Regions from separate parts of the Cupriavidus sp. 96C5-1 genome, predicted to be linked through region 1. Evidence: predicted binding sites of a transcription regulator. Region 1 holds the regulator's gene; each other region holds the start of a gene.
What was found. The regulator HrcA, encoded in region 1, represses chaperone genes, less so after heat shock. The targets are predictions, from matches to a motif close to TTAGCACTCNNNNNNNNNGAGTGCTAA.

Region 1 (4,991 bases):
ATAAGCTGCCTGTTCTGGCGGTCTTGCTGCTCGCCGCATTATCGGTGATGACAGTCTTCATCTGCCTCTCCGGCGCCCTCACGCCACGAGACACCGAATACGGCAGCGGCAAGGCGGTCTTTAAGCACTACATCGTCCCCTACGTTCGCTGACGCGGCCGGGTGAGCCGGGGCGACCGCCTGCGCGGCCATCCTCCTCACCCCCTCACGCCGTCGATCTGGCGCCGGTCGCGCTTGGTCGGCCGGCCCTGCAAACGCGACGCGGGCTCGACATTGAGCCTGCGCAATTCCGCTTCCTCCCGCCGCCGCGCCTGGCTGGCCTCGGTTTCCGCATAAAGCGCCTGGGCTATCGTAGCCGAGCCGCGGGCCCCCACGATACCTTTCACCACCAGTTCCCAGCGCTGCTGGTGCGCCTCCAGCACGATCGTGTCGCCCGGCTTGACCTCGCGCGAGTTCTTGCAGCCCTGGCCATTGACCTGCACCTTGCCGCGTTCCACCGCCTCGGCCGCCAGCGAGCGCGTCTTGAAGAAGCGCGCGCACCACAGCCATTTATCGATGCGCAGACGGGCGCCGGCCTCGAAAGATACATTCATTTCCCTACCTCCATGCCATTGGCGGGCGGCTCATGCCGCCGCGCCCCGGGTCTGGGCCTGCGTGCGCCGGGCCTCCAGTTCATGCGGATGGGGCAGCCGCAGCGGCCAGCCCTGCAGGTGCTGCAAGCCGATCTCCGCAAGCCCGGCGATCCAGCTCTCGGCATCATTGAGGCAAGGGATGTAGTGGAATACCTTGCCACCGGCCATCTGGAACTCGGACCGCCCTTCCATGGCGATCTCTTCCAGTGTCTCCAGACAGTCGGCCGGGAAGCCGGGGCAGAACACATCGACCCGGCCGGTGCCGACCTTGCCAAGCTCCTGCAAGGTGGGCGCGGTATAGGGCTGCAGCCACTCCGCCTTGCCGAAGCGGGACTGGAAGGTGACCTGGTACTGCCCAGGCTGCAAACCCAGCGCCTCGCCCAGCAGGCGGCCGCTCTTGAGGCATTCGCAGTGGTAAGGGTCGCCTAGTTCCAGCGTGCGGCGCGGCACCCCGTGAAACGACAGAATCAGCTTGTCGCCCCGGGCAAAATCCGGCGTGCCGTGCTGCGCCCAGTATGCCCCCACCTGATGGTGCAAGGCAGCGATATAGGCCGGATGGTCGTGAAAATGCTTGACCAGCCGCAACTCCGGCTGATTTCGCCACTGCCCGAGTACGCGAAACACCTCGTCGAAACCGGTCGCCGTGGTGGTGCCCGAATACTGCGGGTACAGCGGCAACAGCAGGATGCGTTCGGTGCCCTGGCGGCGCAGCGCTTCCAGCACCGAGGCGATCGACGGATTGCCGTAGCGCATCGCACAGGCCACCGTGACCTCATGGCCCTGCTGGTTGAGCAGCAATTGCAGGGCGTGGGCCTGGCGCTCGGTGTGGACCAGCAGCGGCGAACCAGTCATATGCGCCTCGCGCAGCCAGATCGACTCGTACTTCATCGCCGAGGCGCGCGAGCGCAGCGGCAGGATGATGCCGTACAGGATCGGCAGCCAGGCGGCGCGCGGGATTTCCACCACGCGCGGATCGGACAGGAATTGCTTGAGGTAGCTACCGACCGCCTTGGGCGTCGGCGCGTCCGGGGTGCCGAGGTTGATCAGCAGGATCGCCGTGCGCGGAGCCTGGCCATGCTGGTAGGCCGGTTCGGGAGTAAACGTCATGTAATTTCCGGTGTGGCGGGGCGGCGCGGGCGCGAGGCACGCCGCCACCAGGTCTCGCCGAGCTGACAGGATGAACGGGACAGGCAGCCTGTGAGACCCGGCCAGGACAAGGCTAGTTCTGGCTGAGCGCGCTGGACAATAGCCGCGCGGTGATGTCGACGATCGGGATCACCCGTTCGTAGGCCATGCGGGTCGGGCCGATCACCCCGAGCGTGCCGACGATCTGGCCGTCGACTTCATAGGGTGCGGTGATGACCGCCATGTCTTCGAGCGGCACCAGCTTGCTCTCGCCGCCGATGAAGATCTGCACGCCCTGGGCATGGCTGGAGACATCGAGCAGCTTGAGCAGGCCGGTCTTGTGCTCGAACACGTCGAACAGGCGGCGCAGCTTCTCCATGCTGGACGACAGGTCCTCCACCTCCAGCAGCTTGCGCTCGCCCGAGATGAAGACGTGGTCGTCTTCCTCCTCCGCCATGGCGCTGCTGCCCGCCTCCACCGCCGCCTGCATCAACTGCGACATGTCCATGCGCAGCGCCTGCAGCTCGCCGCGCAGGTGGTCGCGCACGTTGTCGAAGCTCATGCCGGCAAAATGCGAATTGATGAAATTGGCCGCCTCGACCAGTTGCGACGGGGAATAGGGCAGCTCGGTCTGGATGATGCGGTTCTGCACGTCGCCCTCGGGGGTGACAATGATCAGCAGGATGCGCTTGTCCGACAGCCGCATGAATTCGACCTGGCGGAACGCCTGGGCCCGCCGCGGCGTCATCACCACGCCGGCGAACTGCGACAGGTTGGACAAGGTGTGCGCCGCCGACGTGATCATCCGCTGCGGCCCGAGCTGCTGGCCGCGCAGCTGCCCCTGGATCTTGCCGGTCAGTTCGGCCAGATCCAGCGCGCCGTCCAGCGGCTGGGCGGTCAGCATGGTGTCGACGAACAAGCGGTAGCCGCGCGGCGTCGGGATGCGCCCGGCCGAAGTGTGGGGGCTGGTAATGAACCCCATCTCCTCCAGGTCCGACATCACATTGCGGATGGTGGCAGGGGACAGTTCGAGGCCCGAGTACTTCGACAAGGTCCGTGAGCCCACGGGCTGCCCCTCGGCGATGTAGCGCTCGATCAGGGTTTTGAGAAGCGTTTTCGCACGTTCATCCATAATATTCCTGATTTTACGCAAGTTTTCACCGTTCGGGCGGCTCATCCTCGATCCGGCCTGGCCGGGCACCCCCACCTGCTGACAATGGTCACGGCGGTATGGTCTAATCCCGGCATGTCTTCGCTCCCCACGCCCGGCGCCGCGCGCGCACCCTTTCGCACCGTCGCCCTGATCGGCAGGTACGCCACCGCCGGCATCGAAGGCCCGCTGGAAGAACTGGCCGCCTGCATCCTCAAGAATGGCCAGGATGTGGTGTTCGAGCGGGAGACCGCGCTGGCCACCGGCCTCACCGACTACCCGGCGCTGGCGCCAGAGGACATCGGCAAGCATGCCGACGTGGCGGTGGTGCTGGGCGGCGACGGCACCCTGCTGGGCCTGGCGCGCCAGCTGGCCGGCTTCCCGGTGCCACTGATCGGCGTCAACCACGGGCGGCTGGGCTTCATGACCGACATCCCGCTGGAAGACGTGCACTCGGTGCTGCCCGACATGCTGGCAGGCCGCTACGAGTCCGAGGTCCGGATGCTGCTGGAGTCGCAGGTGGTGCGCGACGATGAGGTGATTTTCTCCGCGCTGGCCTTCAACGACGTCGTCGTCAACCGTTCCGGCATCTCCGGCATGGTCGAACTGGCGGTCTCGGTGGACGGCTACTTTATGTACAACCAGCGCTCGGACGGCCTGATCGTCTCCACGCCGACCGGTTCGACCGCCTATGCACTGTCGGCGGGCGGCCCGATCCTGCACCCGACCCTTTCCGGGCTGGTGCTGGTGCCGATCGCCCCGCATGCGCTGTCCAACCGCCCGATCGTCCTGCCGCACGATGCCGAGGTCTCGATCGAGGTGGCCACGGCGCGCGACGCCAGCGTCAATTTCGACATGCAGTCGCTGACCTCGCTGCTGCCGGGCGACCGCATCGTGGTACGCCGCTCGGCCAAGACCGTCAACCTGCTGCATCCGATCGGCTACAACTATTACGCCACGCTGCGCAAGAAGCTGCACTGGCATGAGTACCCAAGCGAAGACAACCGGCTCTGATCCGCACCGATCCGGCCCAGATCCACCCCCGAACCGACACCGACCCTGACCTGACCCGTCGCCCACGATGCTGCGCAGCCTGTCCATCCGCGATTTCGTCATCGTCGATACGCTCGACCTCGACTTCTCCCCGGGTTTCACCGTTTTCACCGGCGAAACCGGCGCCGGCAAATCGATCCTGATCGATGCGCTGGCCCTGGTGCTGGGTGAGCGCGCCGACGCCGGCGTGGTCCGCGAAGGCGCTTCCCGCGCCAGTATCAGCGCCATCTTCGCCACGCCGCCCGGACTCGACGCGTGGCTGGCCGAACACGACCTCACCGGCGACGAAGGCACCGTGCTGCTGCGCCGCACCGTCGACGCCGGCGGGCGCAGCAAGGCCTTTATCAATGGCGCCGCCGCCACGCTGGGCCAGTTGCGCGAGATCGGCGACCGCCTGGTCGATATCCATGGCCAGCATGCCCACCAGTTGCTGCTGCGCCCGGATGCCCAGCGCCTGCTGCTCGACGCCCATGCCGGCCTCACCGCCCAGGCCGGCGCCGTGGCCGAGGCCTGGCGCTCGTGGCGCGCCTGCGTGCGCCAGCGCGAAACCGTGGAGCACCGCTCGCGCGAGATGCAGCTCGAGCGCGAGCGGCTCGAATGGCAGGTCGGCGAACTCGAGAAACTGGCGCCGCAGGCCGGGGAATGGGAAGACATCCAGGCCGAATACAACCGCCTGTCGCACGCCGCCGGCCTGATCGAGGGCAGCCGCGGCGCGCTGGAAGCGCTGTCCGAGGCCGATGGCTCGGTGCTGTCGACACTCAACGGCGTGGTTCAACGCCTGCGCCAGCTGGCCGGCGTCGATCCGGCCCTGAGCGACGTGCTGGCGGCGCTGGACCCGGCCCAGGTGCAGGTCGAGGAAGCCGCGCACTCGCTCAACCGCTATGTCGACCGGCTCGACCTCGATCCCGAGCGCCTGCAGGTGGTGGAGGCGCGCATGCAGGCGCTGCACACCACCGCGCGGAAGTACCGGCTGCCGCCCGAACAGCTGCCCGACGAGCTGATGGCGCGCCGCCAGCAGCTCGACGACCTGCA
Region 2 (4,991 bases), on a different contig from region 1:
GCTGCGCCCGGTCTCGCCGCTGGCCTGGCTGCCGATCGGCCTGCTGCTGTTCAAGTCGGCAAACCCGGCGGCGATCTGGGCCATCTTCATCTGCTCGATCTGGCCGATGGTGATCAACACCGCCGTGGGCGTGACGCGCGTGCCGCAGGACTACCTGAATGTCGCGCGCGTGCTCGACCTGTCCGAGTGGAAGGTGTTCACCCGCGTGCTGCTGCCGGCCGTGCTGCCCTACATGCTGACCGGCGTACGGCTGTCGATCGGCACCGCATGGCTGGTCATCGTGGCTGCGGAGATGCTGACCGGCGGCACCGGGATCGGCTTCTGGCTGTGGGACGAGTGGAACAACCTGAAGGTGGAGCACATCGTCATCGCGATCTTCATCATCGGCGTGGTCGGGCTGCTGCTCGAATACGCCTTGCTGACGCTCGCCAGGCGCTTCAGCTACGGCAACTGAAGACGGCAACCGAGGCACCAATCGCGCTCAGCGCCAAGGAGAAGCTCATGGAAAAGTTCGTCCGTATCGAAGGCGTCGGGCAGACCTTCAAGACCAGGAAGGGGCCCTTCGTGGCCCTGCGCGATATCAACCTGAACATCGCCAGCGGCGAGTTCATCACGCTGATCGGCCACTCGGGCTGCGGCAAGTCCACCCTGCTCAACCTGCTGGCCGGCCTGGACCGCCCCAGCGCCGGCGCGCTGATCTGCGCCGAACGCGAGATCGCGGGACCCGGCCCGGACCGGGCGGTGGTATTCCAGAACCACTCGCTGCTGCCCTGGCTGACGTGCTTCGAGAACGTCTACCTGGGCGTGGAACGCGTGTTCGGCGGCAGTGAAAGCAAGGCCGGACTCAAGGCGCGCACCCGCGGCACGCTGGCCATGGTCGGCCTCACGCACGCCGAAAACAAGTATCCGCAGGAAATCTCGGGCGGCATGAAACAGCGCGTGGGCATTGCGCGGGCGTTGGCGATGGAGCCCAAGGTGCTGCTGATGGACGAGCCCTTCGGCGCGCTGGATGCGCTCACGCGGGCTCACCTCCAGGACGAGCTGATCAAGATCGTGGCCAAGACGCGCAGCACGGTGGTGATGGTGACCCACGACGTGGATGAAGCCGTGCTGCTGGCCGACCGCATCGTCATGATGACCAATGGCCCGGCGGCCACCATCGGCGAGGTGCTGACGGTGGACCTGCCCCGCCCGCGCGAACGCATGGCGCTGGCCGAGGACAAGACCTACCACGCCTGCCGGAGCGCGGTGCTGGACTTCCTGTATCGCAAGCAGCGCAATCCGGCGCTGAAAGAAGCCGCCTGAAGGGATGCCGAAGGCCAGTGTGCAGCAGCAGGAGCGGGACTGACAGCGCCGGCATTGGCCAATACCATGGGCACGGCCTGCCCTGCTCCGCTATCATGAACCTCAAACAACACTGTCCCAGCCCGCCATGACTACCACGCCAGCCGCACCCGCGACACCCGCCCAGCCTCCGTTCGCCGCGGCGAAGTACATCAAGGAAATCGGCCGGGGCGTCAATGGCGCCCGCGCGCTGCCGCGCGAGGATGCGCAGGCCCTGTTCGACGCCATGCTGGCCGGCCGCGTGGCCGATATCGAACTGGGCGCGGTGCTGATGGCCTATCGCATCAAGGGCGAGGCCCCGCACGAACTGGCCGGCATGCTGGATGCCGCGCACGCGCATTGCCTGCCGCTGGCGGGGCCGCCGGACCGCATCGTGGTGTCCATCCCGAGCTACAACGGCGCGCGCAAGCAGCCCAACCTGGTGCCGCTGCTGGCCCTGCTGCTGGCGCGCGAAGGCATTCCCGTGCTGGTGCACGGCACGCGCCAGTTCAACGGGCGCGTCACCAGCATCTCGCTATTCGAGGCGCTGGGCATCGCGCCATGCGCCTCCGTGGCACAGGCCGAAGGCCAGCTTCGCAGCAAGGACAGGCCGCTGGCGGTGCTGCCGATCGACGTGCTGTCGCCCGCACTGTCGCGCCTGCTCGACAAGCGCACGCAGATCGGCCTGCGCAACTCCTCGCATACGGTGGTCAAGATGCTGCAGCCGGTCGGCGCGCATTCCCCGGCCGAAGCGCTGCGCCTGTACAGCTACACCCATCCCGAGTATCGCGAAACGCTCACCGATTACTTCTCGCGCGAACCGGCCAATGTCCTGCTGGCACGGGGCACCGAAGGCGAAGTGGTGGCCGATGCCCGCCGTGGCGGCCGCATCGACTGGCTGCATGACGGGCACCAGCGCACCCTGGTCGACCCCACCGCCGGCTCGATCGCCGAAGTGCCGGAGCTGCCGCCCGGCAGCGACGTGGACCAGACCGCGGCCTGGATCCGCCTGGTACTGGACGGCAAGCTGCCCCTGCCGGCACCGATCGCCACCCAGATCGAGGCGATCCGCGAGTGCCTGCAACAGGGCACGCGGGTGGCCTGGGCCAACCCCGTCTGACGCGTTAAGCCGGGCAGCACAGCTGCCCGCCGCACTCAGATCTTGCGCTGCGGCAACGGAATCCGGTCATCCTCCCCCGGCACGCGCGGGAACTGATCGGCCTCCCAGCGCTGGGAGGCCGCCGCGATTGCTTCCTTGGTGCTGGCGACGAAATTCCAGAAGATAAAGCGATGCCCGTCGGTCGGGTCGCCCCCCAGCAGCATCGCGCGGGCTGCCGTCTGCGCCGTCAGCGTGACGGGCTGGCCCTCCACCAGCACGGCCAGGTGCCGCTCCGGCAGCGTTTCGCCATCCAGCGCGATGGTGCCATCCACCGGATAAATGCCGCGCTGGATGTGCTCCGGGGGAATTTCCAGGCTGGCGCCCGCATCCAGCTCGATCGCCACATACAGCGTGCGGCTGAACACCTTCACCGGCGACTGCGCGCCAAAGGCATCCCCCGCAATCACCGTCATCCGCACGCCGGGGCGCTCGAGCTTGGGCAGCGTGGCGGCGGGATGGTGATGAAAGGACGGCGCGACGTTCTCGTGCTCCCTGGGCAAGGCCACCCAGGTCTGGATGCCGTGCAGGCGCGGCCCGGCCTCGCGGGCGGACTGGGGCGAGCGCTCCGAGTGCGCGATGCCGCTGCCGGCCGTCATCCAGTTCACGTCGCCCGGCCTGATCACCTGCTTGCTGCCCAGGCTGTCGTGATGCAGGATCTCACCCTCGAACAGATAGGTGACGGTCGCCAGGCCAATATGCGGATGCGGACGCACATCCGCACCTTCGCCGGGCGGCAGCGCTACGGGCCCCATATGATCGAAAAAGATAAAGGGCCCGACAGTCTGGGCCGCCGCAGCGGGTAGCAGCCGGCTTACGGCGAAATCGCCGAGGTCGCGCGTATGCGGCTTGAGCAAGTGTTCGATAGCAGACATGATTTTCCCCGGTTCGGTCGATACTGACGGCTGTGCAAATGAAAAGAGTGTAGCCGTTAGCGCAACACAACATCTCATCCGGCGATCGAACCGGATGGGGGATGCACGCTCTAACCATTGTCCGAACGTGCGCGGATCGCTGGAGTCACTTGCCGGATAGCGGCTCCGCCACATCCGCACCGCGATCACGCATCATACTATGTAAAAATTAGAGTTGATTGTCAGGAACTATCAACCCTATTATTACTCCAACTTAGCAGTCCCCCGGCTTGAGTGCTAATATGTGTTGCATTGCAGTGCACGCCCCCTGAGGCTTGCGCACGCGGGCAACCCACCCGCCGGATGCGAAAGGAGCAACTGAGTGAACGCAGTCCTATCTGCTGACCAAACCCAAATGACCAACCGCCTGCCTGCGGTGCCGCAAGGCGCCGGCACGTTTGCACTGGCATTCCCGGGCAACCTGGGAAATCTCGATAGCTATATCCAGGCTGTACATCGCATTCCCCTGCTCACCGCCGAGGAAGAGCAGCGGCTTGCACGCGAGTTGCGCGAGCACGACTCCGTCGACGCGGCGCGCCGCATGGTGCTGTCGCACCTGCGCCTGGTGGTATCGATTGCCCGCCAGTACCTTGGCTACGGCCTGCCCCACGCGGACCTGATCCAGGAAGGCAATATCGGCCTGATGAAGGCTGTGAAGCGTTTCGACCCGGACCAGGGCGTGCGGCTGGTGTCGTATGCGATGCACTGGATCAAGGCCGAGATCCACGAATACGTGCTGAAGAACTGGCGCATGGTCAAGGTGGCGACCACCAAGGCCCAGCGCAAGCTGTTCTTCAACCTGCGCAGCCACAAGCAGGGTGCCCACACCTTCACGCCGGAACAGATCGACGCGGTTGCGCGCGAGCTCAACGTCAAGCCGGAAGAAGTGATGGAGATGGAAACCCGGCTGTCGGGCGGCGACCTGGCGCTCGAAGGACAAGTCGACGATGGCGAGGAAGAATTCGCGCCGATCGCCTACCTGGCCGACAACCACAACGAGCCAACCCGCGTGATCGAGGCCCAGCGCCACGACCGCATGCAGGTCCAGGGCCTGGAAGAAGCACTGACCAAGCTCGACGACCGCAGCCGCCGCATCATCGAGGCGCGCTGGCTGAAGGTCAACGACGACGGCTCCGGCGGCTCCACGCTGCACGAGCTGGCTGACGAATTCGGCGTCTCCGCCGAACGCATCCGCCAGATCGAGACCGCGGCGATGAAGAAGATGAAGGGAGCGCTGCAGGCCTTTGCCTGAGGCGTGCCGGACCGGTGGCGGGCCAAGGCCCTGCCGCCGGACCTCCGGAAATGAAACAGGGCCGGTCGCAAGACCGGCCCTGTTTCATTTTGTCCGCCGCTGCAGCGGCGGCGCGCGCATCAGGAAAGCAGCTGCTTGAGATCGTGCACGATCGGCTCCGGTCCCTGGCCGTGGCGTATGAACAGCCGCAGCTTCCCGCTGGGGTCGAATACATAGCTGCCCGCCGAGTGGTCCATGGTGTAGTTGGACGGCGACGTACCCGGCACCTTGGCGTAGAACACCTTGAAATCCTTGGCGATCTTCTGCAGCGCGGCATCGTCAGCCGGGCGCATGCCCAGGAAACGCG
Region 3 (4,991 bases), on a different contig from region 1:
ATGCAGACCAACGACGCGCCCCTGCGCAGGCGGCGCAGACCGCATGGAGACATCCGATGAAGCTTCGCATCCTCAGTGACCTGCACCTCGAGCACCACATGCCGGCATCGTTGCCGGCATGCGCCGCCGATCTGGTGGTGCTGGCCGGCGATATCGCCAACGGCCGCGCCGGCGTGGACTGGGCTGCGCGCAACTTTCCCGGGCCGGTGGTCTACGTGCCCGGCAACCATGAGTACTACGAAAGCTCCTTCGAGCAGGTCGATGCGCTGATGACGGAAGCAGCACGGGCTGCGCCTAACGTGCACGTCCTGAACGGAGCCGTCGCGCATTTTGACAATCCGGCCGGCGAACCGGTACGCGTGATCGGCACCACCTGGTGGACGGACTATGCTCTCTTCGGCGCCGACCGGCGCGAGGCATCGATGCTCGCCTGCGCCGGTGTCATGATCGACCATCGCCTGATCGAGATCGCGGACGGAGACGGCCGCAAGCGCCGGTTCACCACAGCCGACGCGCTGGCGCGGCACCAGGCGGCCAGTGACTGGCTGGCGGCGCAGCTCGCCACGCCCTTCGCCGGCAAGACGGTGGTGGTGACCCACCACGCCCCCGATCTTGGCAGCCTGGACCCGCGCTTCTCCCACGACCTGGTCTCGAGCGGCTTTATCTCGCGCCGACCCGATCTGGTCGCGCAGGCCGACCTTTGGATCCATGGCCACACCCACACCGGCTTCGACTATCGGCTCGACAACGCGCGCGTGGTTTGCAACCCGCGAGGATATGTGCATCGCAAGAGCGGCGAACTGGAAAACCCCGCCTTCGACTGGCGCTACACGGTAGAACTCTGAGCCAGGCCCTGCCAGGCACGGATACGGATAGGAAAACAAAAACCCCCGCCGGCTCGCGCCAGCGGGGGTTTTTGCTACTACGGGTGATGCGGGTGATGCGGGTATGGCAGGCCGCGTGACCGGCGGCCCGGCAGATTTACATCATGCCGTCCATACCGCCCATGCCGCCCATGCCGCCCGGCATTGCCGGAGCCGATTCGTCCTTCGGCAGTTCTGCCACGGCGCAATCCGTGGTCAGCATCAGCGAAGCGACCGATGCAGCGTTCTGCAGCGCGGTGCGGGTCACCTTGGTCGGGTCCAGCACGCCCATTTCCACCAGGTCACCGTACTCGCCGCTGGCGGCGTTGTAGCCGAAGTTGCCCTTGCCGTCGATGACCTTGGCCACCACGACCGAAGCTTCTTCACCAGCGTTCAGCACGATCTGGCGCAGCGGCTCTTCCATGGCGCGCAGCACGATCTTGATGCCCGCGTTCTGGTCGGCGTTGTCGCCGGTCAGGCCAGCGATGGCAGCGCGAGCGCGCAGCAGGGCCACACCGCCGCCGGGGACGATACCTTCTTCCACGGCTGCACGGGTTGCGTGGAGTGCATCTTCCACACGTGCCTTCTTTTCCTTCATTTCGACTTCGGTGGCAGCGCCAACCTTGATCACTGCAACGCCGCCGGCCAGCTTGGCCACGCGTTCCTGCAGCTTTTCACGGTCGTAGTCCGAGGTCGCTTCTTCGATCTGGGCACGGATTTGCTTCACGCGTGCTTCGATCGAGGCTGCGTCGCCGGCGCCGTCGATGATGATGGTGTTTTCCTTGCCGATTTCGATGCGCTTGGCTTGACCCAGTTCCTGCAGGGTTGCCTTTTCCAGCGTCAGGCCGATTTCTTCGGCGATCACTGCACCGCCGGTCAGGATGGCGATGTCTTCCAGCATGGCCTTGCGGCGGTCGCCGAAGCCCGGAGCCTTGACGGCGGCGGTCTTCAGGATGCCACGGATGTTGTTCACCACCAGGGTCGCCAGGGCTTCGCCTTCGACGTCTTCAGCGATGATCAGCAGCGGGCGGCCCGACTTGGCCACTTGTTCCAGCACCGGCAGCAGATCGCGGATGTTCGAGATCTTCTTGTCGAACAGCAGGACGAACGGGTTCTCCAGGGCAACAACCTGCTTTTCCTGGTTGTTGATGAAGTACGGCGACAGGTAGCCGCGGTCGAACTGCATGCCTTCCACGACTTCCAGCTCGTCGGCCAGCGACTTGCCGTCTTCCACGGTGATCACGCCTTCCTTGCCGACCTTGTCCATCGCTTCGGCGATCAGCTTGCCGATCACTTCGTCGCTGTTGGCGGAGATCGAGCCGACCTGGGCGATTTCCTTGCTGGTGGTGGTGGTCTTGGTCAGCTTCTTCAGCTCTTCGACCGCATTCACCACAGCCTTGTCGATGCCACGCTTCAGGTCCATCGGGTTCATGCCGGCGGCAACGTACTTCATGCCTTCGCGCACGATCGACTGGGCCAGCACGGTTGCGGTGGTGGTACCGTCACCGGCGTTGTCGCTGGTCTTGGAAGCCACTTCCTTGACCATTTGCGCGCCCATGTTCTGCAGCTTGTCCTTCAGCTCGATTTCCTTGGCCACGGACACACCGTCCTTGGTCACGGTCGGGCCGCCGAAGCTGCGCTCCAGCACGACGTTGCGACCCTTCGGGCCCAGGGTAACCTTCACTGCGTTGGCGAGAATGTTCACGCCTTCGACCATCTTGGCGCGGGCGGCGTCGCCGAATACTACGTCTTTAGCTGCCATGTTCTGAATCTCCTAAATCTGTACGAGTCGGGGTGCGTGGATTACTTGTTCACCACGGCCATGATGTCTTCTTCGCGCATGACCAGCAGTTCCTGGCCATCCACCTTCACGGCCTGGCCGGCATACTTGCCGAACAGCACGCGGTCACCCACCTTGACGTCGAGCGCGATCGAAGCACCCTTGTCATCCTTCTTGCCGGGGCCCACGGCCAGCACTTCACCTTGATCAGGCTTTTCGGCAGCGTTGTCGGGAATCACGATGCCGGAAGCGGTCTTGGTTTCATTGTCCAGACGCTTCACGATCACGCGGTCGTGCAAAGGACGCAGATTCATACGGACTCCTTGGTACAAAAAAGTGATTTTAGGTTCACAAAATTGGCCGCCAGCACTGACGGCCAGCAGAATTAGTACGCTAGGCGAGGTCTGTTAGCACTCATGCCCAACGAGTGCTAATTATAGGGACGGGGGTTTACGTTTTCAAGTCGGCAACTTGATACGTGTTTACCCTCTAACATCGATATTCGTTGCCAGCACCGGGCCCGACGGTGGATTCGGAGCACCCCGGATGTCGAAACAACGGGGCGGCGCGAGAAGGAAAATGCCGGTGCAGGCAGAGAAAGAGACCCCTTCCCGCTGCGGCCCTATCACGCGGGCTGCGCCAGCGTGCCGGCACCTGCAGCCGGGCACCAGCGGCACAACGACGGTGTGCTCCCCTTGGCACTTGGGTGTCTTCCGCGCGAAACAATACGCGGATATAGTCAGCCTTGCACCGGGATCGGGCTGATAAGTCTGGAATGCCAATGCCCACGGCGCCCTGCAAGGGGTAGGCGTGACGGGATCCCGAGGGGCCACCTGCAGACCCTGCCTATCCCATGCGCATCTGAGAATGCCAGGGTTGGGATCTGCAGCCGGCGCTGGATCGCGGGGATAGGAGCCATCATGCTGATGGCTCTTTTTGTTTGGCCTGGCGCTGTCAGGTGTCCGCCGGGAACGCGCCATCCCCCAGCACCCAGAAATCTGGCATATCCCGGCCGGGGCTTTGCAGCACCAGCATGTGGCCGCACTTCCTGCACTGGTAGGCGTGCGCGGTTGCGCCTTCACGCGGGGACAGGTCCGGCGCTTTTTCAAGATCCGGGTGGGGCGGCAGGTGTCCTGGCCTGCCGGCTTGGCCTTTGCATCGATCGCACGGCAACATTTGCGCACCTCATCATGATTGCTCGACGCAGCCATGATTCTTTGAATGATCAGGATGGATGGCTGCCTGATGGGCCCCGACGGGAATTCACCTGCAGGACCCTGGATACAGCAGCAATATCCACTCGGGCCCGCGGGCGCATGGCCCTGATCCTGCGCACCATGGCGAGCTTGCCCGTCGTCCCTGGCAAGCCAAGCTTTCCGAGTCTCACATCGACTGCTGCGTCGCACAATTAATTATATGCGCCATACCGCATCTTGAGCCAGGAAGGCTAAAATCCGGAAATCATGCAGCGCGGCATGAACGCCCTCCCGCCCCGCATTCCCGAACCTCGGAGAGACTCAGGCGAGCACGCCGGCTCAGCCGGATAGCGGGGCGGACTTGCCTGCCACGATGCCGGTTCCCTGGCGCGCGGTCGTGATCTCATAGGACGGCGGCAACGGCGCCCCGCCCGGGGCCGCTTCCCGCGGGGATTCGGCAACGGGTACCGTAACGATGGCGAATACCGATAACGGGCACCAGAAAAGCGACCTGAAGAGGCTCATACAGCGATTGACGATGCCGCCGGCAAGATTCGGTGGAAACACTCGGCAGCGGACGGCTGTGCATCACGCAAGACACCTTCCGGTGCGTGTGCCTCGCCGTGCTCAAGCCATCCGCGTCAAGATGAAGATTGCGTAGCCATCTTAACGACCGCCCGAGGCCAATGGTTGAGACTGTCATCAACTATTCACGAAGCGCGCGAGCGGGATGCTGCCGCGAATCGCGTGCAGGGCTTATACAATCGCGCTCGCCCAACATGCTCTCGCCCTCCTGCTCATGCCCATGTCCAAAAACCTCGTATTCGCCACCCTGGTGTTGACCGGCTGCTTCGCCGGCGGTGCCTCGGCCGACATCCTTGGCGCCGGTTCGACCGCCGCAGCGCCGGTCTATCGCGTATGGGCCGCAGCCTACAAGAACGCCACCGGCGCAGCCATCAAGTACGATGCAGTGGGCTCGGGCGAAGGCATCAGGCGCATTCGCGAGGGACAGGTCGATTTCGGCGCATCGGATGTGCCCATGCCCGAGCCAGAAGCGAAAAAGGCGGGCCTGGTCTTTGTCCCGTCCGTGGTGACGGCGGCGGTGCCGGTAGTCAACCTCCCCGCGCTCCCGCCGGGGAGGCTGAAACTGAC

Region 2: rpoH (RNA polymerase sigma factor RpoH) is a predicted target of HrcA. The motif match lies at 3,608-3,634, and genes of this name have one in related genera.
Region 3: groES (co-chaperone GroES) is a predicted target of HrcA. The motif match lies at 3,051-3,077, and genes of this name have one in related genera.

What each region holds. Positions count from the first base shown of each region.
Region 1 covers NZ_JBYOJU010000003.1:319,046-324,036, reverse strand. Annotated here, with positions in the region: gene AC3FOF_RS06240 (hypothetical protein) at 1-152, shown strand, start outside; gene AC3FOF_RS06235 (RNA-binding S4 domain-containing protein) at 197-592, opposite strand; gene hemH (ferrochelatase) at 623-1,738, opposite strand; gene hrcA (heat-inducible transcriptional repressor HrcA) at 1,851-2,888, opposite strand; gene AC3FOF_RS06220 (NAD kinase) at 3,003-3,920, shown strand; gene recN (DNA repair protein RecN) at 3,988-4,991, shown strand, end outside.
Region 2 covers NZ_JBYOJU010000019.1:73,926-78,916, reverse strand. Annotated here, with positions in the region: gene ntrB (nitrate ABC transporter permease) at 1-454, shown strand, start outside; gene AC3FOF_RS20905 (ABC transporter ATP-binding protein) at 502-1,305, shown strand; gene ybiB (DNA-binding protein YbiB) at 1,433-2,443, shown strand; gene AC3FOF_RS20895 (pirin family protein) at 2,479-3,354, opposite strand; gene rpoH (RNA polymerase sigma factor RpoH) at 3,749-4,645, shown strand; gene AC3FOF_RS20885 (SCO family protein) at 4,765-4,991, opposite strand, start outside.
Region 3 covers NZ_JBYOJU010000007.1:104,133-109,123, forward strand. Annotated here, with positions in the region: gene AC3FOF_RS11260 (metallophosphoesterase) at 57-845, shown strand; gene groL (chaperonin GroEL) at 982-2,625, opposite strand; gene groES (co-chaperone GroES) at 2,667-2,957, opposite strand; gene pstS (phosphate ABC transporter substrate-binding protein PstS) at 4,645-4,991, shown strand, end outside.